Acidicapsa ligni: one gene and its partner. The protein of the gene in region 1 binds, or shares a complex with, the protein of each later gene. Links are inferred from orthologs where the notes say so. Each region holds a gene or a part of one and is shown in the gene's direction. Other genes may lie near its edges. The genes, in order: OHL19_RS11000 and OHL19_RS00990.

Evidence for each region.
Region 2: the proteins of OHL19_RS11000 (region 1) and OHL19_RS00990 are in contact, whole or in part, in a cryo-EM structure (PDB 9DDO), measured with the Escherichia coli proteins. The link is inferred for Acidicapsa ligni from one-to-one orthologs.

Annotation. Positions count from the first base shown.
Region 1 is NZ_JAGSYG010000003.1:118,735-133,295, reverse strand. The notes cover bases 7,190-10,168. They hold OHL19_RS11000 (ExbD/TolR family protein), read left to right. Parts: upstream 7,190-8,457; coding sequence 8,458-8,880; downstream 8,881-10,168. Other genes in these bases: tolB (Tol-Pal system beta propeller repeat protein TolB), read left to right, coding at 9,868-10,168; OHL19_RS10995 (TonB C-terminal domain-containing protein), read left to right, coding at 8,988-9,755; OHL19_RS11005 (MotA/TolQ/ExbB proton channel family protein), read left to right, coding at 7,723-8,457; recN (DNA repair protein RecN), read right to left, coding at 7,190-7,436. Outside these bases: hpnA (hopanoid-associated sugar epimerase), read right to left, coding at 1-865; OHL19_RS11030 (hypothetical protein), read right to left, coding at 906-1,334; adenosyl-hopene transferase HpnH, read right to left, coding at 1,331-2,473; shc (squalene--hopene cyclase), read right to left, coding at 2,532-4,538; OHL19_RS11015 (4-hydroxy-3-methylbut-2-enyl diphosphate reductase), read right to left, coding at 4,588-5,616; more of recN, read right to left, coding at 5,742-7,189; more of tolB, read left to right, coding at 10,169-11,229; peptidoglycan-associated lipoprotein Pal, read left to right, coding at 11,304-12,065; OHL19_RS10980 (tetratricopeptide repeat protein), read left to right, coding at 12,173-13,144; OHL19_RS10975 (2-oxoacid:ferredoxin oxidoreductase subunit beta), read right to left, coding at 13,218-14,273; OHL19_RS10970 (2-oxoacid:acceptor oxidoreductase subunit alpha), read right to left, coding at 14,277-14,561. UniProt on the Escherichia coli protein: Involved in the TonB-dependent energy-dependent transport of various receptor-bound substrates.
Region 2 is NZ_JAGSYG010000001.1:243,206-257,509, reverse strand. The notes cover bases 7,476-10,197. They hold OHL19_RS00990 (energy transducer TonB), read left to right. Parts: upstream 7,476-8,336; coding sequence 8,337-9,059; downstream 9,060-10,197. Other genes in these bases: OHL19_RS00980 (ExbD/TolR family protein), read left to right, coding at 10,090-10,197; OHL19_RS00985 (MotA/TolQ/ExbB proton channel family protein), read left to right, coding at 9,193-9,933; secF (protein translocase subunit SecF), read left to right, coding at 7,476-8,147. Also shown: OHL19_RS01030 (DNA-3-methyladenine glycosylase family protein), read right to left, coding at 1-339; OHL19_RS01025 (alpha/beta hydrolase), read right to left, coding at 391-1,515; Asp-tRNA(Asn)/Glu-tRNA(Gln) amidotransferase subunit GatC, read left to right, coding at 1,709-2,032; Asp-tRNA(Asn)/Glu-tRNA(Gln) amidotransferase subunit GatA, read left to right, coding at 2,108-3,571; OHL19_RS01010 (hypothetical protein), read left to right, coding at 3,659-4,426; preprotein translocase subunit YajC, read left to right, coding at 5,101-5,421; protein translocase subunit SecD, read left to right, coding at 5,476-7,098; more of secF, read left to right, coding at 7,191-7,475; more of OHL19_RS00980, read left to right, coding at 10,198-10,527; OHL19_RS00975 (ExbD/TolR family protein), read left to right, coding at 10,567-11,007; OHL19_RS00970 (tetratricopeptide repeat protein), read left to right, coding at 11,195-12,031; OHL19_RS00965 (SurA N-terminal domain-containing protein), read right to left, coding at 12,512-13,588; OHL19_RS00960 (DsbA family protein), read right to left, coding at 13,700-14,304. UniProt on the Escherichia coli protein: Interacts with outer membrane receptor proteins that carry out high-affinity binding and energy dependent uptake into the periplasmic space of specific substrates such as cobalamin, and various iron compounds (such as iron dicitrate, enterochelin, aerobactin, etc.).

The DNA of each region.
Region 1 (14,561 bases):
CCATGCGCACTTCTTCGAGGGTGGCGCGAGGCTCTTTTCGAAGGATACGTCCGGTGATGTTCTCTTCAAAAAAGGCGTAGGCTGCGGCCACAGCGAATGGAATCTGAACCGTAGGCGATGGGATGCCGGTGATGGCGGACATTTTGTCTAGAATCTGTTTCAGCGTGAGATTTTCGCCGCCGAGAATATAACGCTCGCCCGGGCGACCAACCTCAAGCGCGGCCACATGGGTTTTAGCCACTTCAGAGACATCGACAAGATTCAGGCCGGTATCGACGTAGGCTGGAAACTTGTGGTTGAGAAAATCCACGAAGATGCGCCCTGTCGGCGTAGGCTTGCTGTCATTTGATCCTACGGGCGTGGTCGGATTCAGGATCATCACTTGCTGGCCAGCACGGGCTGCTGCGATCGCTTCCTGCTCGGCAAGAAACTTGGAGCGCTTGTAATGACCGACCATTGAGGAAAGCGATACAGGCGTGTCTTCATTGATGATCAGGCCATCGGCACGAAAACCCATAGTCGCCACACTCGACGTATAGACAACGCGGCGTACGCCAGCTTCTCGGGCAAGTCGAAGTAGCTCGCGGGTACCATCCACATTGGCGCGGTACATCGATTTGGGATCGGGTATCCACAGGCGATAATCGGCGGCCACGTGCATTACCGCATCGCAGTCGGCGAGTGCGGGCTTGATCGATTCTGGATCGGAGAGATCGCCAGTATACGTCTCGCCGATGATGCCTTCGAGATTGGCGAGATTGCTACTTTTGCGTACGAGCAACCGAAGCGTAGCGCCCTGAGCGGCGAGTTCGCGGGCCACATGATGGCCCACAAACCCGGTCGCGCCTGTTAGAAAAACTTTCATGATTAGCTTTGCGTATAGTAGAACGCGACTGAATTATAAGTTAGTCCAGAGCCTCTGGATGCAGGGCGATATTGGTTTCGCCGGCTGCCTTCTTTTCGGCATATTTCTTGAGCCAGGCTTCCCAATGTTTGCCTGCTGCACGGTCTTTGCCGGTGAACTCGATCCTGGCGATTTCAGCGTAACTTGCTTTCCGTTTTTCGAGCGCATTCGAAGCGAAATATTGCACGTACGAATCCGCCAGCGACTTACCCGATTGACGATTGAAAATGTAAGCCTCAACCGTTTCGCCATTCTTGAACGTCAGCGAGATATCCCCGCGATAATCGAATGCCTTTTCAAGCGCATTCTGCAGATCGGCTTCGTTGGCTAATTCTGGGATCCAGCCTTCGAGGTTTTCGTAAGCACGGCCGTCTACTACTTCAAGTTCATCGACGTTCACAGGAGTTGCAGCGTGCACGGGTTGGCTCATGCGCGTGTCTCCTCAAGCTGGGCCACTTGCGGCGTGAGCGAGACGCCCTCGATCTTAACGAGGTGGCTACGCTCTGCCGTGAAGGTGGTGTGATTGTTGAGCAGATCGAGAGCACCCTGGTCTTTGTAGCTGGAGAAAATTGCAGCCTTGGCCATCGCGAAAAATCCACTCAACGAACCAAAGCCTGCGTTTACGGCAGTCGGTTCATAACCGCAACTTACCATGCAGTTAGCGCACTTGGGGTTGCCGCTGGCGGTGCCATATTCATCCCAGTTAGTCGTATCGAGCAGTTCCTGGAAGGTGTCGGTGTAGCCATCCTGGAGCAGGTAGCAGGGCTTCTGCCATCCGAAGATGTTATACGCGGGCGAACCCCATGCGGTGCACTCGTAGTTACGCTTGCCCATCAGGAATTCGAGGAAGAGCGGCGACATGTTGAACTTCCACGACTTCTTGCGGTTGGACAAAATGGCGCGGAAGAGACGGCGAGTTTTGGCGCGACCGAGGAAGTGCTGCTGATCCGGAGCCTTTTCGTAGCTGTATCCCGGCGAAAGTACGATGCCTTCAACGCCCATGGACATTACTTCGTCAAAGAAGCTGCGGACGCTGTTTGGATCGGTGCCGTCGAAGAAGGTGGCGTTAGTAGTGACGCGGAAACCACGCTTCACTGCTTCCTTGATGCCTTCGACGGCGATGTCGTAACCACCTTCGCGGCAGACGGACATATCGTGGTGCTCACGCTGGCCGTCGAGATGAACCGAGAAAGTCAGGTACTTCGAAGGCGTGAACTCGTGCAGACGCTTCTTGAGTTCGAGCGCGTTGGTGCAGAGATAAATGTACTTCTTACGCTCGACCAGGCCGTTGACGATCTCGACGATCTGCGGGTGCAGCAGCGGCTCGCCGCCAGGTAGCGAGACCATGGGGACGCCGCATTCTTCGACTGCATGGAAGCACTCTTCGGGGCTTAACTGCTTCTTGAGAATGTGTGGCGGATACTGCACCTTGCCACATCCAGCGCACGCCAGATTGCAGCGGAAGAGTGGCTCGAGCATCAGCACGAGCGGGTACTTCTTCTGGCCGCTCAGCCTCTTTTTGAGGATATAGCTTGCTACGGTCCACATCTGTGAAATTGGTACAGCCATCGTTCAAACCTCCTGTGCCCTTAGGGCGATCGTGCAAACCAGCTTAAGCCAACAATGATTAAGCGGCGCTTTCCATTGCCCGCTTGTAGGTCGTCATTGCCAGTAGCGGGAAGAAGTTGCGATACATGTGATAAGCAAGGTAGAAGACTCGCGGAAAACCTGTTCCGGTATAGAGCGCCTGATGGGTCGCACCTTCGCCGGTGGATTCGTCCCAGGAACCATCCGCCTGCTGGCGTTCCAACAACCAGCGGATGCCCTTGGCTACCGAGTCACTACGATTGTCACCAGCCGCTAATAAGCCCAGAATTGCCCAGGCAGTTTGCGACGGGGTACTTGGCCCGATGCCACGCGTAATTGGATCATCGTAGCTATTGCAGCTTTCGCCCCATCCACCATCGGAATTCTGAATCATGCGAATCCACTCGGCGGCTTGCTGGATCTGGGGTTCATGATTGTCGATACCCATCGCGTCCAATCCGCGCAGAACCAGGAATGTCCCGTAGATGTAGTTCACACCCCAGCGGCCAAACCAACTGCCGTCGGATTCCTGTTCGGAGAAGATGAACTGGATCGCCTTTTCGACACGCTTGTCTTCACGCGAAAAGCCGTACGTAGCCAGCATTTCAAGAATGCGCCCGGTAATATCTACGGTCGGTGGGTCCAGCATCGCGTTGTGATCAGCGAATGGGATGTACTGGAAGATCATCTTGGTGTTGTCTTTATCAAAGCTGGCCCAGCCGCCGTTTTTGCATTGCATGGCAAAGAGCCAGTTGATAGCACGTTGCGAAACATCGTACTGATAACGCTCACGCGGATTCTCAACCTTGTTCAACGCCAACAGCACTTGAGCCGTGTCATCGGTATCGGGATAGAACTCGTTATTAAATTCGAAGTACCAGCCACCCGGCTCCGCATTGGGGACTTTAACCGACCAGTCGCCCTTGTGACGGACTTCTTTGGAGAGCATCCAGTCGGCGGCCTTGAGCATGCGCGCATCTGTGGATGGCACCCCAGCTTCCCCTAGAACGAAGACTGCATACGCGGTATCCCATACCGGAGACATACAGGGCTGCATACGGAAGGTTGGCTCAGAGTAATCCGGAATACCCGCGTCCTCGATGCCAAGCTTTTCAAACTCATCGCGGGCGCGAATAACCTGAGGATCGTCATCGGAGTAGCCCAGGCAACGCAGTGCCACAATCGCGTTCAGCATGGCGGGATAGATAGCACCCAGGCCGTCTGACATTTCGAGGCGTTCGAGCATCCACTTTTCTGCCTTACGCAGGGCCAGCTTGCGTAAGGGACGGATGTAAACAGCCTCTACCCAATGAAAAGCCCGATCGGCGATGAGGAAGAAATTGCGCCAACTAACAAGCTTCTTGCGATCCATGCGCAGACGCAGATTGGCATTCTCGCGACCACCGACAAAAAGCTCATCAATTCCCTGCTCTGCTGCAATCTTTTTGAAGGGCTTTTTGGCGTAAATGATCGAGAGTGGAACCAGGATTGCTCGGGACCAGGAAGAGATCTCGTAGATATTGAAGTAGAACCAGTTCGGCGCAAGAACAATTTCCGGCGGGATAGCAGGAACAGCGTCGTAGTCGTATTGGCCAAGTGCGCAGAGGTAGATCTTGGTAAAGGTGTTGCACTCGACTACACCACCGCTGGCCAGAATCCACTCTCGGGCACGAACAAGGATAGGATTGTCCGCAGACATCCCCATCAGCTTGCAGGCGAAGTAGCACTTCACTGCAAGCGAGATATTTCCGGGCGCGCCGGGATAGATGCTCCAGCTTCCATCGGCGTTCTGATAACGCAAAATCTCAGTCAACGCACGTTTCATTTTGCCTGGATCACCGCTTTCAAGCAGCGTATGCAGGAAAATATAGTCAGCCTCAAGCATCGAATCTGCTTCGAGTTCAGCAGACCAGTAGCCGTCGGGATGCTGCTCCGAGAAGATGTAATCGCACGAACGAGCCACCGCTGCGTCCACCTGAGAGATGTCCGCGTCGATGCGGCCAAACCGTGGTGCAGCGGGCTTTACGTTGGCTTCAAATTTACTCATGCGTCTCAGTTTCGTCTGGCTCTACAAGTGTCCCCGAATGCGGAGAGTTCTAGCGGACTGGAATCGACTGGGCGCCGTTCGCGCCACCGATAGCTTGGATGATCTCAGGCGGCAAACCGAAGCGCACATTTTCCGGCATAACTTCAACTTCTTCGACGCTGGAATACCCGTTTTGTTGCAAATAATTGATCACATCCTCGACTAGAACTTCCGGTGCGGAGGCTCCGGCTGTCACGGCAACGGAATTCACGCCCTCCAGCCACTTGGGATCAATTGCTGCGGAGTTATCAATGAGATACGCCTGAGTGCCGAGGTTGTTAGAAACTTCGACCAGGCGATTTGAGTTCGAGCTGTTGGTCGAACCAACAACCAACACCAGATTCGCTCCGGGGGCAACGTTGCGCACGGCAACCTGACGATTCTCAGTGGCGTAGCAGATGTCCTGCGTATGCGGCCCTACAATGTTTGGGAACTTTACCTTAAGGGCGTGAATAATATCGCGCGCCTCGTCGAGAGAAAGCGTGGTCTGCGTCAGATAGGCGACACGATCAGGATCGACCACGACCAGCGCTTCAACCTCTTCGACGTTGGAAACAACCTGCGTCGCTTCAGGAGCTTCGCCCAGGGTGCCTTCGATCTCATCGTGATCGCGATGACCGACGAGCACGAGCGAGTAGCCCTGCTTGGCGAACTTGACGGCTTCGACGTGAACCTTGGTCACGAGTGGGCAGGTGGCATCAATCACCTTAAGACCGCGTGCTTTACTGGCTTCGCGGACTGCAGGGGAGACACCGTGCGCACTGTAGATCACACGCTGGCCGGCTGGCACTTCTTCAATTTCGTTGACGAAGATTGCGCCCTTTTCTGCCAACTCGTTGACCACAAATCGGTTGTGGACGATTTCGCGGCGGACGTAGATTGGCGCGCCGAATGTTTCGAGCGCAATTTTGACAATGTCAATCGCACGAACTACGCCAGCGCAAAATCCACGAGGCTTGAGCAACAGAACGCGTTTTTGAGCCGCGCTGCTATCCGCGCGGCCAACGTTGGGAAGAGATTCCTGAGCTAAGAGTGTCACTCTCTGAGTATACCAATTAGTGACTCCCCTTCCCATCAGGGAAATGTAATAGGGGAATTCAAGCAGCCAATGGTCGTTCTAAGCGGTTGAGCGGGAACAGGTTGCGATCGGCGGGATACTGACGGTCAGCGGCTGGCTTCAATCATCTGACTGGCGTGCCGCTGGCTGGCCTCAGTAACTACTGCGCCACTGAGCATACGGGCAACTTCTTCGACCCGCATACGGTCATCCAGCAAACGAACCTGGGTCTTGGTGCGGCCGTGATCTTCGCGCTTTTCAAGCAGGAAGTGTTGATCTGCGAACGCTGCAATTTGCGGAAGATGGGTGACGCACAGCACTTGCTGGGCCTGGCTGAGTGTCTTGAGTTTCTGCCCTACAGCCTCTGCGGCGCGACCACCGATGCCGATATCGATTTCATCGAAAACCAGTGTTCTGGGTGCGACTGGCTTGCTGGAGCGTGTTGCGGCAGGCTTGCCGGTTCCCTCTTCGACAGTAACTTTGAGCGCCAACATGACGCGGCTCATTTCGCCGCCCGATGCGATCTCATGCAATAGCTTAAGTGGCTCGCCGGGATTAGTGGCAATGCGATACTCCACGGAATCCCAGCCATGAGAAGCCCATGCTGATTCGTCTGACTGCGGGGCGATGGTCACGGTGAATTGAACCTTCATGGCCAGGTCGTTGATCTGCTTCTCGGCAAGGCGCGCCAACTTCCCTGCTGCTGCCGAACGCAATCCACTCAAGGCCTGCGCTGCCGTCACGTACTTTGCGCGTGCATCTGTCAGGTCTGTCCGAAGCTGCTTTAGAATTTCGTCTCTATCCTCAACCTCGGCGAGCTTTGCGGCGACTTCTGCTCCAAAAGCGATTACTTCGTCGATGGTGCTGCCGTACTTGCGCTTGAGCCTGTCGAGAACAACCAAACGATCTTCGATTTCAGCCAGCCGGTCAGGGGATGCGTTAATTTTCTCGGCATAATCCCGCAGGGTATCGCTAAGGTCGTCCACGATGGCGCGGGCAGAGGTAAGTTGTTGCACCGCATCGGTAAATTTGGCATCGTAGCGGGCGAGCTCTTCTACGCTTCGCAGAGCGTTACGCAGAGACGACTCGGCAGAGGTATTGCCCTCGTAAAGCTGGTCGAATGCGCCCATGGCTGCTGCATAAAGTTTTTCGGCATTGGCCAGTACGCGCTTTTCGGTCTCTAACTGCAGGTCTTCGCCTGCGGCGAGCTGAGCTGCTTCGATCTCTTTTTTCTGATAGCTCCAAAGATCGACCATTCGAAGGCGGTCTTGTTCGCCCTGTTCGAGCTCAGCTAATTTTGCGGCTGCCCCGCGCCAGCGCGTGTAGGCTTCGGAGACGGTTGTCGATTCAAGGCTGGCGAACCGGTCCAGAAGAATTCGCTGCTGTACCTGGTCGAAGCTGCTCAGAGTTTCACTCTGCGCGTGAACCAGTGCGAGTTCAGGAGCAAGTAACTTAAGTACCGCGACCGTTGCGGGCTGGTTATTTACAAAGACGCGGCCTTTGCCTGTAACCAGAATCTCCCGGCGTAGAATGATTTCCGATCCGCTCCCGTCGATGCCATTTTCTTCTAGAATCGAATCTGCTGTCGCCGTTGCCTCGAAAACGCAGGAGACCACGGCCTTATCAGCGCCATGGCGGACTACTTCGGCTGAGGCTTTACCGCCCATGAGCAGGGCAAGCGCGTCAACCAGGATCGATTTGCCAGCGCCAGTTTCACCGGTGAGTAAATTTAGCCCCGGGCCGAAGACGGCTATGGCGTGATCAATGACAGCATAATTTTCAGCGCGCAGTTCGACGAGCATCGTTAAACCATTCTCCTGCATTTGGCCTGAAGTGTAAGGACGTCATACCAGTTGGCGAAAAATGCAGGATTCCGTGCGCAGCATACCATGCGGCAGCCCTGCTATTCGCTCAGAACACCGGCACAAGTGGCGACCGGAACCTTGTTAGCAACTTGGGGTAGTGCTACTTCATCTGCTAGCTTCATAGACGAGGTACACGCCGATTTTAGCCGCTGCCCTTGCCCTTTTTCTCCAGTCAGACGCGCCGCCTCCCCCTCCCACGCAGGGATCCAGCGCGATCGTTGAAATGCTCTCCAACAGCGGACCGGTGGCCCTAGCGGTGCTGCTCGTGCTGGCGATTGCCAGCGTTTATTCCTGGACGCTGATTTTTGGCAAGATGAGCACTTTCTCCAAGGCCACAAAACAGAGCCGCCGCTTTATCCGGACCTTCCGCAAAGCTACGCGCCTTCAGGAAATTGCCGCCAATACCGGTGACTACGCGCCGAGCCCGCTTGCATTGGTTTTTGAGGAAGTTTATGAGGCCTACAAGCGCCAGACTGGCGGCTACGGTCCGCCGCGCAATGTTGCTACGTTGGAGCGCTCTGCTCAGACTGCAAGCAGCGAAGCGGTTACTCGGCTTGAACAGAGACTGACCTGGCTGGCGACTATTGCTTCCACCAGCACATTTGTCGGCCTCTTCGGCACCGTTATGGGCATTGTGGATGCGTTTCACGGCCTGGGGACCGCCGGTTCTGCTACCCTGCGTGCTGTCGCGCCTGGAATTTCAGAAGCACTCATCACCACGGCTGCGGGCATCTTCGTCGCTGTGCCTGCCGGCATCGCTTACAACCAGTTCGCCGCTCGGCTGCGTGTTTTTGCGTCGGGGATTGATGACTTTGCGCGTGAACTTCTGAATTCTCTGGAAGAGATTCCACAGCGCGGCGCGAACCAGCCACCTCCTTCCCAGGGAGCGCGGGCAGGTGATCCTCGTTCGACAGACCCTCGCTCGACAGATCCGCGGCTCATGGAACGGGAGGTCTAAATGGCCTTTACGGGCAGCAACGGGCGCACACAGACATCGCTGGCCGAGATCAACATCACGCCGCTGGTCGATGTGGTGTTGGTATTGCTGGTTATTTTCATGCTTGCCGCACCAGTGCTGCAGTCGGGCATTGAAGTTGCTGTGCCCAAAACACGCACGGTCAAGGAGATCACCGAACAACGCCTGGTGGTTACCATAGCCAAGGATCAGACGGTTTTCCTGGGCGATAAGCCGGTGAATATCCACGAATTGGCGACGCAACTGCATCAATCCGGCGTAGATCCCGCTCACCAGGTGATTTATCTACGAGCGGATGAGCGCGTTCCTTTCGGCGCGTTTGCCTCGGTCATGGATTCTGTTAAACAGGCTGGCATTACCAACATCAGCATCGTTACCCAGCCACTCGAAACCAAGTCCAACTAGTAGATCTTTACCAACAGAAACAGGTCAGGAGCAAGAAGCTGCAGGTCAGCGAACAACTCGAGCCGGAATTCCTACGGGAGCCTATCGGCAAGCCGATGGTGAAGGCCGTGCTTTTCCATGGTCTGCTCGTGGGACTTGTTCTGGGCTATGGTTTTTTGAATGGGCTGTTTCCTCACAACACCTGGGGAGGGGCGACCGAGGGTGCGATCGCCGTGCAGCTAGTCAGCAGTGCCCTGCCTCTGCCTGCAGACCACAAGCCGAACGATAATGTACTGGCAACTGAAAAACCCAGCGAAGCGCCTGCGCCGCCCGCGCCTAAAGCACAGCCCACGGTAGACGAAAAAGCGATCCCCATCCCGTCAAAGATCGAGGCTCCTAAAAAGCCAGCGGCAAAAAAGCAGGAAGCCAGCAAAATACCCGAGCCTAAGCCGGTGGTTACCAGCAAGACTCCACAGCGCCAGCCAACACCGCCCAAGCAGGACAATCGCGCGCAATATGGCGAGCAGTCTTCAAGCGCGATGCAGCGCACGGCTCAGCCTGGCACTACGACCGTGGGAGCAACCAGCGTGACAGCATCGCCGGGCAGCCGGGGATTTAACTACCCGTGGTACATCCAGAATATTCAGCGAAAAATGCAGCAGAATCTCTATCGAGGCGAGGTTGATCCGCGGACGCCGGTAGGCTCCCGCACCTATATCACCTGGGTAATTCGCCGCGATGGCACTGGAATGGAGGCCAAGCTGGATAAATCCAGTGGTAGTCCCACTCTGGATCGAGCCTGTCTTAGAGCAGAACAGAGAGTTGACACTTTTGGGCCCCTTCCTTCACCACCAAGTGATCCACCGCCCAATGTCTCCTATTATTGTGAGTACTGAGTGTTATGAAATTCACGCGTGATCTGGATACAACGGTCGAAACAAGTTGTTTTTTGAGCTCCAGTCGAACGCAGCAGTAACCCTGTATTTTTGAGGAAGAGGACTGAACCGCATGACTGCAATCCTTCGCAAGCTTCCCCGAGCATTTTCTTGTTTTTTGCCTCTGCTCGCATTTGCAGTCAGTCTCCCTGTACTGCATGCGCAGGATTGGATTCGGACTGGCAGTAACCTCACCGATCAGCGTATCCGCATCGCGGCAGCCGATTTCAAACCTGTTGGTTCTGATCCGCAGACGCCATCGCTGAAGTCCACGTTTGACGCGACACTTTATAACGACCTGTCGAATGCTGGCATCTTCGACATGGTTTCAAAGAGCCTGATTCCGCCGGTTACGCCGGGCGCTCCTCAGGAAATCAATCTGCCGCAATGGGCAGCCGATCCGGCTAACGCGTCGATGGTCGCATTTGGAGCGCTATCTTCTACCAATGGCCGCCTGAGCGTCTACGGCTGGGTATTCGATGCCAAGAACCCAGGCAGTCCACAGATCCTGGGCAAGCAATACAACGAAACTGCCAACCAGGATAATGCCCGTTTGATTGCACACCGCTTTGCCGACGAAATTATCGCCCGTCTCGGAGGCGGTCTGAACGGCATTGCCGAGACCAAACTCTACTTCGTCAGCGCACGTACCGGCTCCAAGGAAATATGGGTGATGGATTACGACGGGCAAAATCAGCACATCGTAACCAAGCAAGGCAGCATCTCTCTATCACCGCGCATTTCGCCGGACAACAGCAGGCTTGCATTTTCGACATTGGGCAAAGAAGGTTGGACGATCCGCATGTTCTCGATGGACCTCGGGCGGACGGTGAGCTACCCTGCGGGCGTGGCGGGCGGCAGCAATCTTTCGCCTGCATGGTCTGGCGATGGATCCAAGATCGCTTTTTCGTCATCCCGTTCGGGAGACCCTGAAATATGGATATCGGATAGCAATGGCGGCAATCTGCGTAAAGCCACCTCTATCCGCGGTCCGGATGTTTCGCCAACTTGGAATCCGAAGACCAATTCTCAGATCGCCTGGGTCAGTGGGCGCACCGGTCTGCCGCAGATTTACACTATGGATGCGGATGGTACAAATATTCAGCGTATGACGGATGGTGGTTATGCCATCTCACCTTCGTGGTCGCCGAACGGGCAGTTTCTCGCATTTTCCTGGAACCGGAAATACGGCCCCGGCGCTCCCGGCGGACAGGATATTTATGTGATGGATATCGCATCCAAGCGGTGGCTGCAACTGACGCATGAGGCTGGTAGCAATGACTTTCCCAGCTGGTCCCCCGATGGCCGCCATGTTGTATTTCAACGCGAGATTGGCAAGCAGGTCGAAATCTGGACTATGCTGGCAGATGGCACGGAACAGCACCAACTAACACACTCTGGCAAGGACTCTATGCCAAACTGGAGTTGGAAGTAATTTCGGTTCCGGAGTAGGTTATCGGCGCCTTGTATGACAAACAGATTTACAAATTTCGTTGTAAGGAGAAAAACTTGAACTCCAAATATCGTGCTTTCAACCGCACAGCTACGGCCTTAATCCTGCTCATGGCTACATTCGCAGTGATCGGATGTGGTAAAAAGAAATCCTCCTCGTCCAATGCCGCACCACCGCTCTCAGGGCCCCCCCCCACGGCACAGTTGACCGCAACTCCTTCTACGATCACCGCTGGCGATCAGGTTGTGCTTTCATGGCGCGCCACGGATGCGACAAACGTCTCTATCGATGGCATTGGCGACGTCCCCAGCTCTGGCGTCAAGACGGTCACTCCAACTACCTCGACCAGTTACCATCTGATCGCGCGCGGCGATGGCGGGTCGGCAGACGCAACTGCGCGGGTCACGGTAAATGCAGCCCAGATGGCTGTTGCAGTACCGCAGGATTCCTCGGCGTCAAACATGACGGCGGACGAGCAGTTCAAAGCCAGCGTACAGGATATTTTCTTCGACTATGACAGCTACGATGTACGCCCGGAGAACCAGGCCGCTCTTTCGAAGGCCGCCGCATACCTGGCGACAAACTCTCGCATTCACGTCTTAATCGGCGGGTACTGCGATGAACGTGGCTCGAATGAATACAACCTGACTCTGGGTCAGAGCCGTGCGAACTCGGTCAAGCAGGCATTGGTTCAGGCCGGTATCGCAGCTGATCGCCTCCGCATTGTCAGCTACGGTAAAGAGAAGCCATTCTGCAGCGAATCTACCGAAGAATGCTGGCAGCAGAATCGTCGCGCCGGCTTCTCCATCGACAGGTAACGAAATCGCAATTGGCCACTCCATAGTTACAATGAACGAACGACGCGGCAACCTGGATACAAATCCGGTTGCCGCTATCTCCTTCACAAACAGAATGTGAGAATCTGATGCAATTAATCGATCACCGACGTATCTGGCGTTATCGCTTTGCGGCTCTGCTTCTTGCGGTGCTGTTTATTGTGCCTCGCCCTGCACACGCAGCTTCCAAGGAAATCATTGAGCTGCAGACTCAGGTGCAGCAGTTGCTTGACATGGTGCAGCGTCTCCAATCCACCGTAGATTCGCGCTTCGGACTGGTGCAGCACCTGGTGGAACAGAGCACGGACAGCGTGAATCAGATGAATGCTACCGTCGCCACGATGCAGCAGAAGCTGAATGCGCAGAATGAATCAACCAACGGCAAGCTGGATTCGGTCTCCGGCCAGGTGCAGTCGCTGAATGACTCCCTCGATGAGATGAAGACTCGTATCGCAAAGCTCGACAAACAGCTTCAGGATATTCAGTCTCAACTCCAGAATGTACAGGCGCAATCCACTGCGACAACGGCGACCATGCCAGGTGGCATACCGCCTCAGCAACAGGGCCAGCCAAACGGAGGTCAACCTATGGGCGGGCAGCCGATGCAGGATGGCGGAGGAGCGCCGAATCCCGGCATCCCCGACGCTGGAGCATCTCAGGCTCCGCCGCTTCAAGAGACATATCAGAGCGGCCTACGCGATTACAACGCCGCAAAGTACGATCTGGCTTTCTCCGAATTTGGCGATGTACTGCACTATTATCCGCAGGATGACCTGGCTGGAGATGCGCAGTTCTATGTCGGCGAGATCGCTTATCGGCAACAGAAATATAAGGACGCAGTCAAATCCTACAATGCTGTTCTGGAGAATTTTCCAGGCAACCGCAAAGCACCCGCAGCCCAGCTTCGCAAAGGTCTTGCTCTGATTCAACTGAACCAGAAGGACGCGGGCGTCCACGAACTACGCTCCTTGATTCAGCGGCATCCGCAAACTCCGGAAGCCCTACAAGCGCGAAGCAAACTGAATGCACTCGGAGTACGCATCACCCCCGCTACGCGATAGCTTTATTTTGTAATTTAAGCAAAGAAAGAGCCCCGCATTCAGCGAGGCTCTTTTCTTTTTGGGTGAAGAAATACTACTGCAGGCTGGCCATTACTTTATCCAGTACTTCTCTTGAAGGCCGGATAACGGATTCAGGCAGGGAGCTCAACGGCTGATCGACCAGGTTAAGCTGATCGGTGAAGGTTGGTTTCTGGGTGTCGACGTAGAAGATACCGGTCAGCACCTCACCTTTTTCATGCGCTTCCATGAGAGCCTTGACTGAACCGATTTTGTCGGTTGGATCATAGTCCTCGCGGATCTTACGCAGACGCAGGCTGGAACCGTCATGCATGCGTACATCAAGCGTCGTACCGTGATCGTACTCGACCTCGATATCTTCAAAGCTCGGAACGAACCCTAATTCATTGATGGGCTCGTCGTGCTCCTGCATGAACTTGTAGCTCTTGGTAGAACCCTCGTGGTCGTTGAAGGTCACGCAAGGGCTGATTACGTCCAGCATGACCGTACCCTTATGCGCGATAGCGGCCTTGAGCATGGTCAGCAACTGCTTCTTATCGCCGGAGAACGAGCGGCCAACAAAAGTAGCGCCGAGTTGGATGGCCAGTGAGCAGGTGTCGATGGGAGGCAGATCATTGATGACGCCTGTCTTCAGCTTGGAGCCGAGATCAGCGGTCGCAGAGAACTGGCCCTTAGTGAGACCATATACGCCATTGTCTTCGATGATGTAGATCATCGGGAGATTGCGGCGCAGCAGGTGAACAAACTGCCCCATGCCGATAGAGGCCGTATCTCCGTCGCCAGAGACGCCCAGCGCCTTCATCGTGTGGTTGCCGAGGATAGCTCCAGTTGAAACTGAAGGCATACGCCCGTGCACACTGTTGAAGCTGTGCGAACGGCTCATGAAGTAGGCAGGGCTCTTGGAAGAGCAGCCAATGCCGGAAAGCTTCATAAGGCGCTCTGGCTGTACACCCATCTCAAACATGGCATCGATAATGCGCTCGGAGATAGCGTTATGCCCGCAGCCTGCACAGAGAGTTGTCTTGCCGCCTCGATATTCAAGAACCGGCAGACCCAGACGATTAACCTTTGGCCCCGGAGTGATCGGTGATGTTGCTGTCGCTGTTGCCATGGATTAGAGGCCCTCCTTGGTGACTAGTTCGTCGGTCACCGACTGCGCATCCATCGGCAGTCCGTTGAAGTGCAGAATGCTGCGCAGCTTTGTCACTTGCTCCGCAGCCAGATCCAGCTTGAGCAGACTGGCCAATTGCGCATCGCGATTCTGTTCGACTACATAAATACGCTCATGCGAAGCTACAAACTCGTGTACCTCATCGGTAAAGGGGTAAGCCCTCACGCGGAGGTAGTCTACGTCGAGATCGTAGTTCTTTTTGATTTCGTCGAGAGATTCGGTAATCGC
Region 2 (14,304 bases), on another replicon or contig:
GTTCCTCGACACACCAGCAGCCCGCAGCAGCTCTTCCGGAGTATCCAGCAGCGCCTGCGGGAGCGGATCGTCCTCGCCATAGAGCAGCCGGACGCGCTTGTGAATCGTCGCCGCCGCCTTGCCGTGTAGCTGCTGGTAAAGGATCGATTCCAGCAAAGATGTGAAAGGCGTGCCCGTGTGGCCGAGCTCGAGAGCGAAGCCGCCAGAGGTCACTTGTACCCGGTCAATCAGCGCGCCCAGCTTGGAATCGGCTTTGCGCAGATGATCGAGAGCTGCTTCGGGGTCGTACGGGAGCTTGCGACGTCCTTTGTGGACCATGGCAATGAGTGTATCTGGCACTCTGGCCGAAAAACCAGTTTCCGGCCAGAGAATTCTGCAGAATTGCGACGGCTATTTCGCGAGCTGCTTCGCCATAAAATCAGCCATCACGTGATTGGCCTCAAGCGACTCCGGAAGCTTGGTGCTGTACCAGAAGGCATGTGGAAGTGCGTCATACACCACCAGCCTGGCGTCATTTCCAGCATTCAAAAAGGCGCGGTGCAGGTTGATCGTGCCGCTCAACAGTAAATCGCGCCCGCTGGTGATAAAAAGAGTCGGCGGCATTCCATGCAGATCGGCGTAAATGGGCGAAAGCACCGGATCTTTGGGATCGAGACTGCCGACATATTCCGGATCGTGGGCATTGTCATCCGGCGGGTCGAGATGCCCCGAAAATCCGCGCAGAGAATACAACGCCAGTGAATCTCCCGCGCGGGCGAAATCTCCCATGCCGCTGAAGATGCCAAGCGCCGCCGGCATAGGCAGCCCCGACTGCTTGAGTTTGACGGCAACTTCCCCAGTGAGAATCGCGCCCGCAGAGGTGCCGTAGATCACAATCTGCTCCGGCTTATGCGTTTTGAGCAGTTCGCGATAGACCGCAATGGAATCGTCAAGCGCCGCCGGGAACGGATGCTCGGGAGCGAGACGATAAAGCACCGCAATCACCTTGATTTTGGCCATCCCCGCCATGGGAATCGTCTCGGTATAGCTGCCGGAGTCCGAGTTGAACCCCCCGCCGTGCAGGTTCAACAGAACCTTGTCTTTGTTGGCCGCAGGCAGGTCGGCAGGCACAATAATTCGCACCGGAACCCCCGCGATTTTTTCTTCCGTTAGCTCGGCTGGATAAAGACGGAGCCATTCCTTGCTCGCGCCCAGTGCCCATTTGTCCGTGCCGGCGCGGCGCTGAGCGAGCGGCTCGTGTGGATCGGCGTCCGACATCGGTTCCGAGAGCCAGTAGCGAGTCTGGCGGCTGAGATAGCTCGGAACAGGAACGATACGCGTAACGTGAGCACGCCCCTGATCGTCGATAAAGCTGGAGTCACGCTGCGGAGCATCCGCCGCCGTAGTCGGCTGATGGGCAGGCAGCGGAGTAGTAGCCGGTTTTTCCGGAGCGGCCGCTGGCTGCTGCGCACCGTAAAAAACCGCAGTCGAAAAACTCGCCGCAAACAGGAGTGTCAGAGAGGAAAGATGGCGCATTGGAAACTCCATGGAATTGATTCGAGAGGAACTGGTGTGCGCTTGCCTTTATCATTACAGAACGCGATCAAGATAGCAGATCACACCTGGATTAAGATTAAGAATCTCCCGCCCAGACTCCACCGCCATCAGCTGCTGCCGGCACACCTTCTATACTTACTCTTGAAAAAGACTTTCACAACGGTGAGTGCCGATGAGCGCAGATGTTTCGATCGAAGAAGTAGAACGGGTAGCCGAACTGGCCAATCTGGACCTGGAAGCGGACGAAAAGCCGCGCATGCAACGCGATCTCAACGCGATCCTGGGATACGTTGCGCAACTGAGCGAGCTGGACACCAAGGGCATTGAACCAATGGCCCAGGTAAGCGACTTGCTCGATTCCATTCAAGACGCCGGGCACGGTGCGGAACTGCGGACAGACGCGCTGCGGCCCTCTCTCGACCGGACAGCGGTGATGAGCCAGGCTCCGGACACCGATGGGACATTCTTCAAAACGCCCAAGGTAATCGAGCGATAGAGATTAAGAACCACGAATCCGGATTCAAATCCGGGAACCAATCCGCGATCAAATCAGGGATCAAGAGACATCCAAATGACTGAGACGACAAGCACAGAACCATTGGTTGAGAAGCCTGCAACGATCGCCGCGCTACGCGCAGGCATTGCCTCAGGCACGACAAAAGCGACCGCGCTGGCGGAGCATTATTACGCGCGTATTGAGGCGCATAATCCTCTGTTGAACGTGTACCTTTCGCTCACCAAAGAGCGAGCGCTACAGCAAGCGGAGCGCGTCGATGCGCTCGCGGCAAAGGGCGATCCGTTGCCGCCTCTGGCAGGCATCCCTCTCGGCATCAAGGACGTGCTGGTCACCAGGGGCGCTCCGGCAACCGCAGGTTCCGCGATCCTCAAGGGCTATGAACCACCCTACGATGCCACTTCCGTAGCCAGGTTGCAGGCCGCAGGCGCAGTTTTGCTGGGCAAAATCAACTGCGATGAGTTTGCAATGGGCTCGTCCAACGAGAACTCGGCCTATGGCCCGGTGCGCAATCCCGTAGATACCGACCGCGTTCCCGGTGGATCGAGCGGCGGATCTGCTGCTGCCGTCGCTGCGAACCTCGCCGTCGCCACCCTGGGCACAGACACCGGCGGCTCGATCCGCCAGCCAGCCAGCTTTTGCGGCGTCGTCGGCGTCCTGCCCACCTACGGACGCGTCTCGCGCTACGGACTCATCGCGTTTGCATCGTCGCTGGATCGCGTCGGCCCGTTCGCGGGCAATGTGCGCGACGCCGCGGAGATTCTCGGCGTGATCGCCGGGCATGATGCGAGTGACGCCACCAGCTCCCGGCTGCCGGTCGGCGATTATGTGGCGGAGTCGGACAAGGACGTAAAGGGCCTGAAGATCGGCATCCCCCAGGAGTATTTCGGCGAAGGTCTGGACCCGGAAGTTCGCGCCGCCGTCGAGACTGGTATCGACGCCCTGCGAGCGGCTGGCTGCGAGATCAAACCGATCAGCCTCAAGCATACGAGCTATGCAATCCCGACCTATTACCTGGTAGCCACCGCCGAAGCCAGCGCCAACCTGGCTCGCTTTGACGGTGTGCGCTACGGCTATCGCTCGCCCAGGGCCACCAACCTCGCATCGATGTACAAGCTGTCACGCGAAGAGGCTTTTGGACCCGAAGTGAAGCGGCGCATTCTGCTCGGCACTTACGCGTTGAGCGCCGGATATTACGACGCGTACTACAAGAAGGCGCAGCAGGTCCGCCGCCTGCTGGCGGAAGAGTTCCTGACCGCATTTGCAGGCGTGGACGCGATTGTCACGCCCACCGCTCCGACAGCCGCATTCAAGCTGGGTGAAAAGACCGACGATCCGCTGGCCATGTACCTGGCGGATATCTACACAGTCACGGCAAGCCTCGCAGGAATCTGCGGTGTAACCGTACCCTGCGGCGCAACCTCCAGCGGATTGCCCGTAGGCATGCAGGTGCTGGCGACTCACTTCGGCGAGGGAACAGCCTTTCGTGTAGCGCGGGCCGTGGAAACCGCACAGGCCTGACAGGGCAGAGCTAAAAATCAGCTCGCCAATAGGCGAAGAAAAAGTCCGATTATTTGGGAGCAGAATGCGCGTAATATCGGTGCACATATGCTCCCAAAACTGTTTTTGAAACTGCTGCCGGTATTCCTCGCGGCGTGCCTGTTTTTGTCTTCGGACATGGATGCCGCAGCGCCGCCGAAAAAGCCCCATACCGTGGTGCTCAGCTCGGTGAAGCAGGTGCCGTATTCGAAGACCGGCGACCCAGCTGGCGCTGGCCCGGACGAAAGTTCTCTAAGAACGCGCGCGTTGCTGATCGACGGTCGTATCAGTGAATGGACCACCGGCGATGCGCACGATGTAACCGACCGTAGCTTTGTCGTCCGCCGCGCGCTGCGCATTAACGACAACCTGCCCGGCGACGCCAAGCCTGCCGCCACCTCCGCATCTGCCTCCGCCACCGGAGACAAACCGGCAGGCGCGCATTGGGTCTGGCAACGTGGCCCCTGGCTGCTCGTCGACCGGGTAACAGGCCATGTGACAGCCCTGAAGCTGCCGGACTACGACCCCGGCGCAAGCCAGATGGCCTGGTTTCGCGACTACGCGGCTTACTGTGGCATTACAGCAACAGGCAAGAGCCTGTATGCCATCGTCGCCCAGGTTTCAATCCGCAAGCCGGTACTCGCAAAAAAACTCTCCGAATACGATGCCGCAAATCACCCCTGGCCCGTTTGCGGCCTGCCGGAGTGGCAGCGAGACCCGCTGAAAGTAACCTTTCACCCCGCCGGTCGAGACGCGGTAAGCTTCGATGTGGTTGGCGGATCGGCAGTGCTCGTTGAGGATGGAGACGAGACTCCCGAGACGCCCTCCAAGCCTTAATCTGCACAAAAGACAATAAAAGCTGTTGAAATCCGCAGGCAGCTCAGTGCAATGAAAACCTATCTGCGATGAAAACTGCAACAGAAACAGGGCATTCCATCTCTCGCGGTTGACCAGGGAAACAGAATGCGGCCTCCAGAATTCGCCACATTGCGCCGGAAGAGCATCTTCTTTTCCCTTGGAAATGGGAAAATTACCTGGCTTTTCATGCACTGCGCCCGGCCAAAATTGAGTTATTCATAAGGGATGTATCAAGGCGCGGACGGAAGTTAATCCTCCGGGCACAAAATCTGACCCGGAATTAGGGCTATTTTGACAGCGGGCGCTCCGCCCCTGTCTTATAGAGCCTACCGGTTTGCTAGACTGATTGCGATGCTGTAATGGCTGGAAGGTTGCGCATTTTCTGTAGGCAGCCTGAAGGCGCAGCATTAAGTGCAAAGCGGTGTCGAACAGGAAGCAGAAAGCAGTTGGGCTGCTGCTGCGGGTTGGCAGATCGGCAGTGACCGACGTGCCGGGATTGTCTGGAACGGGGAACTCGCGTTCAAAACAACCCTCGGCGACCATTCCCGGAGACAAAAATTTACCGAAGGTAGCGGGCCTTTAGGTCGGACGCTCCTGTGGCCAGGCCGGTTACATTAACCAGTCGGCCGGATAGATGAAGGGATTTTGTGTTGATGAGTTTTGCGATGTTGGCGGGTGGATTTAATTTCGGCCCGGGCGGTTCGGGTTTCTCTCTCCTTTTGCCAGTGCTGATGATTGGCGTGGTTTATCTGATGATGATTCGCCCGCAGCAGAAAAAGCAGAAGGTGTGGGCGCAGATGCTGTCCGATCTGAAGACCGGCGACCGGATCACCACGACAGGTGGCATTCGCGGCACAATTATCAGCATCAAGGACGACGCATTGACCCTGCGCATCGCTCCCGACGGCATCAAGATTGAGGTGGTGAAGAGCTCCATAGCTTCCGTAACCACCCAGGAAGAAGGAAGCAAGTAGCTACAATCGACGGCTGAATTAGCCGCCGACATTGTGCGTACTGACGATATAACCATGAAGAAAAATCTGAACGGCAAGATTGCAATTATCTTTGGCGTCCTGTTGGTATGCCTTTACGGCATCTTTGGCATTCCCAAAGGTGTAACGGGAGCAGCCATCACGAGTGCGATCACACAACGCATTCATCTGGGGCTCGATCTGCGCGGCGGCGCCCATCTGGTGTTGCAGGTGCACGTGAAGGATGCTGTAAGAGCGGACGCAGACAATACCGTGGCCCGCATCGAGCAGGATTTGCAGACGAATCATCTGACGTTCACGCAGGTGGTTCCGAATCCGGATTCCCCGCATATCATCACGGTTTCCGGCATCGACCCAACCAAGTCCAGCGATGTTCGCAATGAACTGAGCGACCGCTACGGCGTGGAATACGACATCGCAAGCCTCAGCGGCGGTAACGGCTTCACTCTTACCATGAAGCCTTCTCTACTGGCCGATCTGGAATCGAAGGCGGTTGATCAGTCGATCGACACCATTCGTGACCGCGTAGACCAACTAGGCGTAAGCGAGCCCGAGATTCAACGCTACGGATTGGGCGAAAACCAGATCCTCGTTGAGCTGCCGGGCATCGACAACCTGGACCGCGTAAGCGACATTATTCAGTCCACCTCGCGCCTTGAGGTGCATGAAGTGACTGGTGATCCGCAGGGCTATGCCAGCGAGCAGGAAGCATTGACCAGCGTGAACGGATCGCTTCCTCCGGATGAGTTGATACTCCACGGAGACAGCCAGGGCATCACTTCCGACTCCCAGGATCACGTCTTCCGGCTCAAGCGCGTTTCCATCGTCGGTGGACGCGACTTCCGCGACGCGAGTGCGATTGACTCCAGCGACACCGGCCGTCAGGGCGTGAACTTCGTGCTGACCAACGCAGGCGGAGAGCGCTTCTACGACTACACCTCCACGCACATTCACACCTACATGGCGATCGTTCTCGGCAGCCGTGTAAAGAATGTAGCCATCATCAACGGCGCGATTCGGGACAACGGCCAGATTGAAGGCCAGTTCAGCAAAGAGCAGATCGAGACGCTTTCCTTCACCCTGCGTACAGGCGCACTTCCGGCCAGCATCACGCAGCTTGAGGCGCGTACCGTTGGAGCTTCGCTCGGCTCCGACTCCATCAAGCAGGGAGTTGTAGCTGCCGTAGCAGGCATGCTGGCCGTCATGGTCTTCATGCTGATCTACTATCGAGGCGCGGGTATCAATGCGGATCTCGCACTCTTCCTGAACCTCGTGATCCTGCTCGGATTCATGGGCTACAGCCACGCTACTCTCACGCTGCCGGGCATCGCCGGAGTCATCCTGACCATCGGTATGGGTGTCGACTCCAACGTGCTCATCTTCGAGCGTATTCGCGAAGAGATGCGCGCGGGCAAAGGTCCTGCGCAGGCCGTGGATCAGGGCTTTGCTCATGCATGGATCACGATCGTCGATACGCACGTAACGACCATCGTTTCGGCAGCGATTCTGTTCATGTTCGGCACCGGTCCGGTAAAGGGATTTGCCGTCACGCTGACGTTCGGTCTGTTGGCGAATTTGTTCACCGCTGTCTTTGTTTCACGCGTGATTTTCGACTCGCATGTGAATCACAAGCTGGCAGGTCAAAAGCTCTCGATTTAGTGACTCGGCGAGTTGGTAGTTAGGTAAGTTAGCGGGGCGGCAGCGAATCTGGAACTGCCGTTCCGCCAAGAGATTGGGAAGGTATAGGAATCGTGGAACTCTTTCACAATGCAAATATCGACTGGCTGGGGAGGAAGTGGTATTTCCTCGGCTTTTCATTGATCTTCAGCGTGGCCGGCCTGATCTCCATGGGCCTGCATCTGGCGCATACCGGCAGCCCTGTGCCACTGGGCGTCGACTTCCGCGGCGGCACGCAGGTTCTGGTGCAGTTTCAGAATGATCCCGACGTAAACCAGATCCGCAAGGCAACTGAAGCTGCAGGCGTCAACGCGAAAATCGTCAACTATGACACCCCTGACAAGCGCGAGATGCTGATCAGTCTTCCTGAGCAATCCGATGCATCCGTGGATTCAGGACGGAAGCAGATCGTGGACGCGCTGCAGGCCCACTACGCCAATCATGCGACTGTCGTGAGGGTTGAGTCCGTCGGGCCAACCGTCGGGCAGCAGTTGGAGAAGCAGGCTGGCCTGGCGACGCTCTATTCGCTCATCGGCATGCTCATCTATCTCTGGTTCCGATTCGAGCTCATCTACGGCGTGGCTGCTGTTGTCGCGGTCTTTCACGACACGCTCATCACCGTCGGCTTCTTCGCTTTGTTCGATAAGGAGGTAAGCCTCACCGTCATCGCGGCCATCCTCACGCTTGTCGGTTATTCGATGAACGATACGATCGTTGTCTTCGACCGTATTCGCGAGAACCTGCGCCTGTCCCGTCGTGAGAGCCTCACAGACGTGGTAAACCGTAGCATTAATCAGACTTTGAGCCGAACTGTGCTCACTTCCGGATTGACATTCCTTACTGTGCTCGCGTTATATCTGTTTGGCGGCGAAGTATTGCGTGGCTTCTCATTCGCATTGGTCGTAGGCATTTTGATCGGCACGTATTCCTCTATCGCGGTCGCCGCTCCCATGCTCGTGGCCTATCAGGGATGGCGTGGCAGCAAGGGGAAGGCCGCAGTTTTGCCTTCAGCCAAGCGCAGCAAAGCATAACTTGCCGCATATGCAGGCCTCGTAACTTGCACTGTTTTAGCAGCATGTTTTGCAGTGAATGGGTCGTTCTGATATAGGTGAAACACGCTTATCTCAGCGCGGGATTGAACCGGTGAAGTGGCCGGGAACAAAATTGGAACCGTCGGTGTCTAAAGTTTAGAGAACCTAATACGAGATTCGAGGTCGGCCATGTTTGAAGATTCAACGTTCGAATCCAGCAACCGGATCAAAAAGAGAAACCCCTGGGTGATCGCCACATTTGCGATCAACATAGGAATCCTCGCCGGCGCGATCATATACCCTTTGATCAATTATGAGGCGCTGCCCAAGGCCTCGTTGGTTACGTTGCTGACGGCTCCTCCACCGCCGCCACCACCGCCGCCACCACCACCACCGGATGTTCCGCATCCGCAGGTGAAGCCTCAGTTGATGAACAATGAATTGATGGCTCCCACCAAGATTCCCAAAAAGATTGTGCAGGTTGAGGAAAAAGAAGCTCCTCCATCCACGAGCTTTGGAGTTGCCGGTATGGAAGGCTCAGCAGGCGGCGTAGCTGGCGGCGTAATTGGTAGCGTTTTCGGCACCGGTCCTGCGAAGCCAGTCGTCAAGCAGGAGCCTCCCAAGAAGGTCAACATCTCTCAGGGTGTCGCTACCGGATTGCTGATGCAGAAAGTTCTGCCCGTTTATCCAGCGATTGCAAAGGCAGCCCGCGTTCAGGGAACGGTCGTCCTTCAGGCGTCCATCTCCAAGACCGGTGGGATTATCAATTTACGCGTTCTGAGTGGACCTGCAATGTTGCAGCAGGCCGCAATGGATGCCGTGAGAAATTGGCGCTACAAGCCGTATCTTCTCAACGGCGATCCCGTTGAGGTAGAAACTACTGTCAACGTTGTCTTCAGCCTGGGTGGCTGATGCACTTCCTGGGTGACTTCGCGTCTAATCTGAAGTCACCTTCGCAATGTCCTGAATGTGCACCGACAACGGACGCATTCCCCTCGGTAGTTACTTACGCAGCATAGAACGCACCCCCAGGAGGAACGATTCAGTGATTCTCGCTCAATTTGCACATCTCGCCTCACACCCGATCAGCCTTGCCATGTTCCAGGACGCAGCCGCAGGCCCTGACTTCAGCCTCGTTGGTCTCTGGACCAACATGGGTTACTTCGCCAAGGGCATCGCAGTCGTGCTCTTCATCATGTCCATCTGGTCTCTCGCGGTCATGATCGATCGTTACCTTTACTTCACAGCAGCCCGCAAGCAGTCCCGCGAGTTTGCTCCTAAGGTCGCTGGCGCTCTGAAAGACAGCAAGCTCGATGAAGCGATCAAGATCGCCGATCGCAGCAAGAAGTCGCACCTTGCAGAAGTTGTCACTGCCGGTCTCCAGGAGTTCAAGAGCTCTGGCGGCGCAGTCAACGAAGAGACCATCGAGAGCTCCAAGCGCGCTCTTGAGCGGGCTGAAGCCATCGTGCATGCCAAGCTGAAGCGCGGTCTGGGCGTTCTCGCCACCATCGGCGCGACGGCTCCATTCGTTGGTTTGCTCGGTACGGTTATGGGTATTTTGAACGCCTTCCAGCAGATCGCAACCCAGAAGTCTTCGGGTATCGGTGCAGTCGCAGGCGGTATTTCAGAAGCCCTGGTAACGACCGCATTCGGACTGCTCGTGGCTATCCCGGCAGTTATGACCTTCAACTACTTCAGCGGACGCGTGGAAGCCTTCGACGTCGAGATGGATAACTCATCGAGCGAGCTGGTTGACTACTTCATCAAGCAGAGCCACAAGCGCTAAACCCGCCTGCGGACTGCCGAGCCGATACAAGTCATGAGCGGGATTCTCTTGCAGGCAGGGAAGCAAACACTTCCCTGCCGGCGTTTCTCAGAGACGATGCGTGACTCGGCTCGATGAAGAGCGATCAGATTTCATCGAAAGGCGTGGAGCACATACATGGGCATTTCAGTACGCAACGAAGGCGCCAAGGTTAACTCGAACATCAACGTCACCCCCATGGTGGACGTAATGCTCGTGTTGCTGATCATCTTCATGGTCATCACTCCGATGCTCCAGAATAAGGTCAACGTAGATCTGGCAAAGACAGATAATCCACAGCCCATGGCAGATGCGGATAAAGAAGACGCGATTGTCGTTGCCGTGACCCGCGACGGTACCGTCTATCTTGGGCAGGACAAGGTCGCGCCCTCCGAGCTTGGGGGCAAAGTACGCGACAAGCTTGCCGATAAGCCCGGCAAGGAGATCTTCGTACGTGCCGATGCACGTGCCAAGTATCTTGATGTTGAGAACGCGATTGATGATGTCCGCACCGCGGGCGTCGAATCTGTCGGGTTGCTGACCGAAAAACGGCAGACACCCGGGGCACCAGAGTAACCCGCGATACTACCGGGACAAATTCAGGGAGTTTATGACATGGCAATGACAGGTGGGTCTGGTCCTGGAGGAATATCCTCCGACATTAACGTAACGCCGCTGATCGACGTACTGTTGGTTCTTTTGATCATCTTCATGGTCATCGTTCCAGTCGTACCGAAGGGTCTGGACGCGCTGGTTCCCCAGCCGCCTAAAGATCCGCAAAAACAGCAGCCAGATAACGATCGCGCCATCGTGGTGTCAGTCCTGCACTCCAATGGTTCGACGGTTGCATACAAGATCAATCAGGACGACGTCGCCCGTGGAGATCTTCTGGCCCGGTTGACAACGATCTACTCAAATCGCGCAGAACGTGTAATGTTTATCAAGGGCGATGACGAAGTGAATTTCGCACAGGTCGCGGATGTGATCGATATTGGTCATGCTGCCGGTGTAGATCACGTTGGATTGATCACCCCCAAGATCGCTGCAGGACAGTAGCAGAGTAGCCCTTACCTAGTAGGCAGGGCTGCTTTTTTCTTGCTCTGCGCACCGAAAACGATGCGCAAAGCAAGTCAACCGGAATTATGCTCATATGTCTGGATACGGATACTCCCATCCGCTTCAGCCGCGCGGAGACACCAGGCGCGATAAAGCTGGCGACGACTCGAAGGAGAAGGATACGAACATGAATCGAATCGCACGTCTGCCGGTGCTAGCGGCTGTCCTGGTCGCCATGATGGTTTCGATGACCGGATGCGACCGTCTGAAAGCCCGGGACCAACTCAACAAGGGAGTAGAAGCGTTCAAGGCCGGAAGGTATGAAGCCGCTATTCACTTTTTTCAAAATGCCGAAAATCTGGACCCGAAGCTTCCGACCGCGAAGGTATTTCTTGCCACGGCCCTCTCACAGAATGTCGTACCAGGATTGACTTCTCCTGAAAATATGAAGACGGCTCAACAGGCCATCGACACATATCAACAGGTGCTTACAGATGATCCCACTGACATCAACAGCCTCAAGGGCGTAGCCAGCCTTTACTTCAACACCAAGCGCCTCAACGAAGCTAAGGATTGGCAGAAGAAGGTCCTAGCCGTTGATCCCAAGGACCCTGAAGCGGCCTACACCGTCGGCGTTATCGACTGGACGCAGGCACACGAAAACCTTCTGAAAGCATTACCCGCTGGCGTGAATGACGACGGTGTGGGCAATGTAAAAGCGATGGTAAAAAGCACTTGCTCTGAAATTCAGAAGCAGAATGGCCCGCTCGTAGAAGAAGGTCTGAAGTACCTCAATCTGGCCGTTCAAAATCGCCCCAATTATGACGACGCAATGCAATATCTAAATCTCGTCTATCGCCGCAAGGCAGACGTAGATTGTGGCGATGAAGCAGCCCGTAAGGCAGATGTCGATTCCGCAACGGACTGGAGCCACAAGGCTATGGGCACCCGTAAGGAAAACGAAGCAAAGAAGGACAAGGGCCCCGGCGGCATCGTTATGGATTCAAGCGGAAACATGAAGTAGCAGCATTCATCAAACGTATCAACGTATCGATCAAGAGAGCCTCCCGATTGGGAGGCTCTCTTGCATTTGGCCGAAGACACTAGATCACCAGCCCTAGATCTACAGATAGATATTGATATTGGCCGGAAATACCCACAGTCATAACCCACAGTCAACGCAATACCACGACCAGCAATGGTACTGCCGTTGTTTTCCTGCCCAGGGCTATAGACCCATGAACGTATAGATCATGAACGAAAGCGATGACCCCTCACCTGCGAGGGAATCGGCATGAGACTATAGCGTGGCTTGTACGGAGGGCGGACTGGACTGAACGGGCTGGCGGGAGCCAGGACCCGCAATCGACACCGGCTGTAGGATACGAGCGAAGCAGGCGGCCCCAGCAAAAGAATGCAGCAGAAGACAATCAGAAGAATCTGAACGAGGTATACGTCGCGATCACAAACGGTTTAAGCCGAAGGCGCAACCACAGCTAAGTCGTTAGCTTGCGCCTTGTTTCAGGATCTGCTCAGCATAGTAATTGTGAACCTTGGAATCGTTGTGGAGCATTTCGTAATAAGCGTTCTGCAGTAGCTGCGCATGACTATCGCGCAGAGTCTGGCGAATGGTCTGTCGTGTTCGCGGGTCCGTGATTTCTCTTTGGCCTGCCGGGCTTTTCTGTATGAGCATATAAAGGGCATAGCCAACAGTCTTGCGGCTGGAACCCTCCCCCTGCGTGATAGGAAGCACGTCTGTTGTCTGCCCCGCCTTTAGTTTGTCTATCGCGGCAAATACTTCAGGGTAAGTACTTCGAACAGAGGACTCATAAACGGGGCCAACGTCCCCGCCATTGTTGGCAAACTGATCCTCTGAGTAGTTCATTGCCAGAGAGGCAAAGTCGTCGCCGCTATCGAGACGATTGCGCAGCATCTGTATCTTTTTCTTGGCGTCCGCGTCGTTCATCGCCTTGCTGTTTTGGAGGTTGCTGACCTGCTTGGCCGGCTGGTTGGTAACGACAATTTCGGCCAGCCGATATTGCGGCTCAATCAGGTTGAACTCCGCCTTATGCACCGTATAGTAGTCGCTGATTTCCGAGTCCGTGACGTTGATCTTGGATTCGATTTCTTTATTGATCAGCTTGCTCTTGGTGATCGTACGCCGGATATCGCGCTTCAGTTCTTCGAGGGTGAGATTCTTTGCCTTGAGCTGGCTCTCAAACTCTTCCTGCGTATAGGGCGCTTTGAATTCAGTCAACTTGGCATTGACTTCTTCATCCGTAGCCACAAGATTCAGCTTCGCTGCTCGCTGCTGTACGATCTCGTCATCGATCAAGCCGCGCAGGATATTGAGGCGCACTATCGCGGCCTGCTCCGGTGAGGGAGCCTGCGGAGTTTGCCCCATACTTTGCTTGTAAAGGCGGTCGACATCCGCCTGCACGATCTGCTTGCCGTTGACAGTAGCCATCACTTCCGGCGACGGAGCCTGGTGGCAGCCGATAACGCCAACGGAAAGCAGCCCCGCGGCGAGAAAGAGCACGGGTACATTGCGAATTACAGAAAACTTCAAAGCTTGCGCCAACCGAACATCTCCTGGCTGGCAACATTTGATGGCGCAGCCTCAGGCAATCAGGATAAACCCCAGCCCCCGTTACAGAAAACTGGGAGGTTTCTATTTCCCGGAGCTATCTTCCTACTGCCCTAAACCAGGGGCAGGAGTCGGAGTAGTTGCCGGAGGCGGGGGAGGTTCAATCCCGGCTGCGCGTAAGGCACGATCAATCACCATCCAGACCTGCTCAGCGGGCAGCGCACCATTAATGTGCTCACCGTCGACGAAGAGGGAAGGCGTACCGTCCACGCCGAGGCTCTCAGCCTCTTTCATAGACGCGCGAATCGCTGTTTCGTCCTGCTTTTGCAGGCACGCATCCAGTTTGGCCGCATCGAGAGAGAAGATTTTCCCCTGCTCGCGCGCGATCTTGTCGAGCTCTACAAAGCTCTTTTGAGGATTGCGATCTTCGCCCGTGACCTCCTGGCCGTGAGCGTGCAGATAATCCACGTAGCCCCAATAAGCCTTGTCATTCTGATCGGCGATGCAGCCGGCGTTGACCGCAGCATGCATGGCCCAGGGGTGTAAATCGGTCAGCGGATCGTCCTTGTAGATAAAGCGAACTTTATCCTTGTAGCGCTCCAGGGTCAGAGGGAAAAGCTCCTGATGCATGCGCGCGCAGTAGGGGCATTCCAGATCGTCAAAATTGATGACCGTGACCTTGGCCGCCGGGTTACCGCGAATTGGGCGCT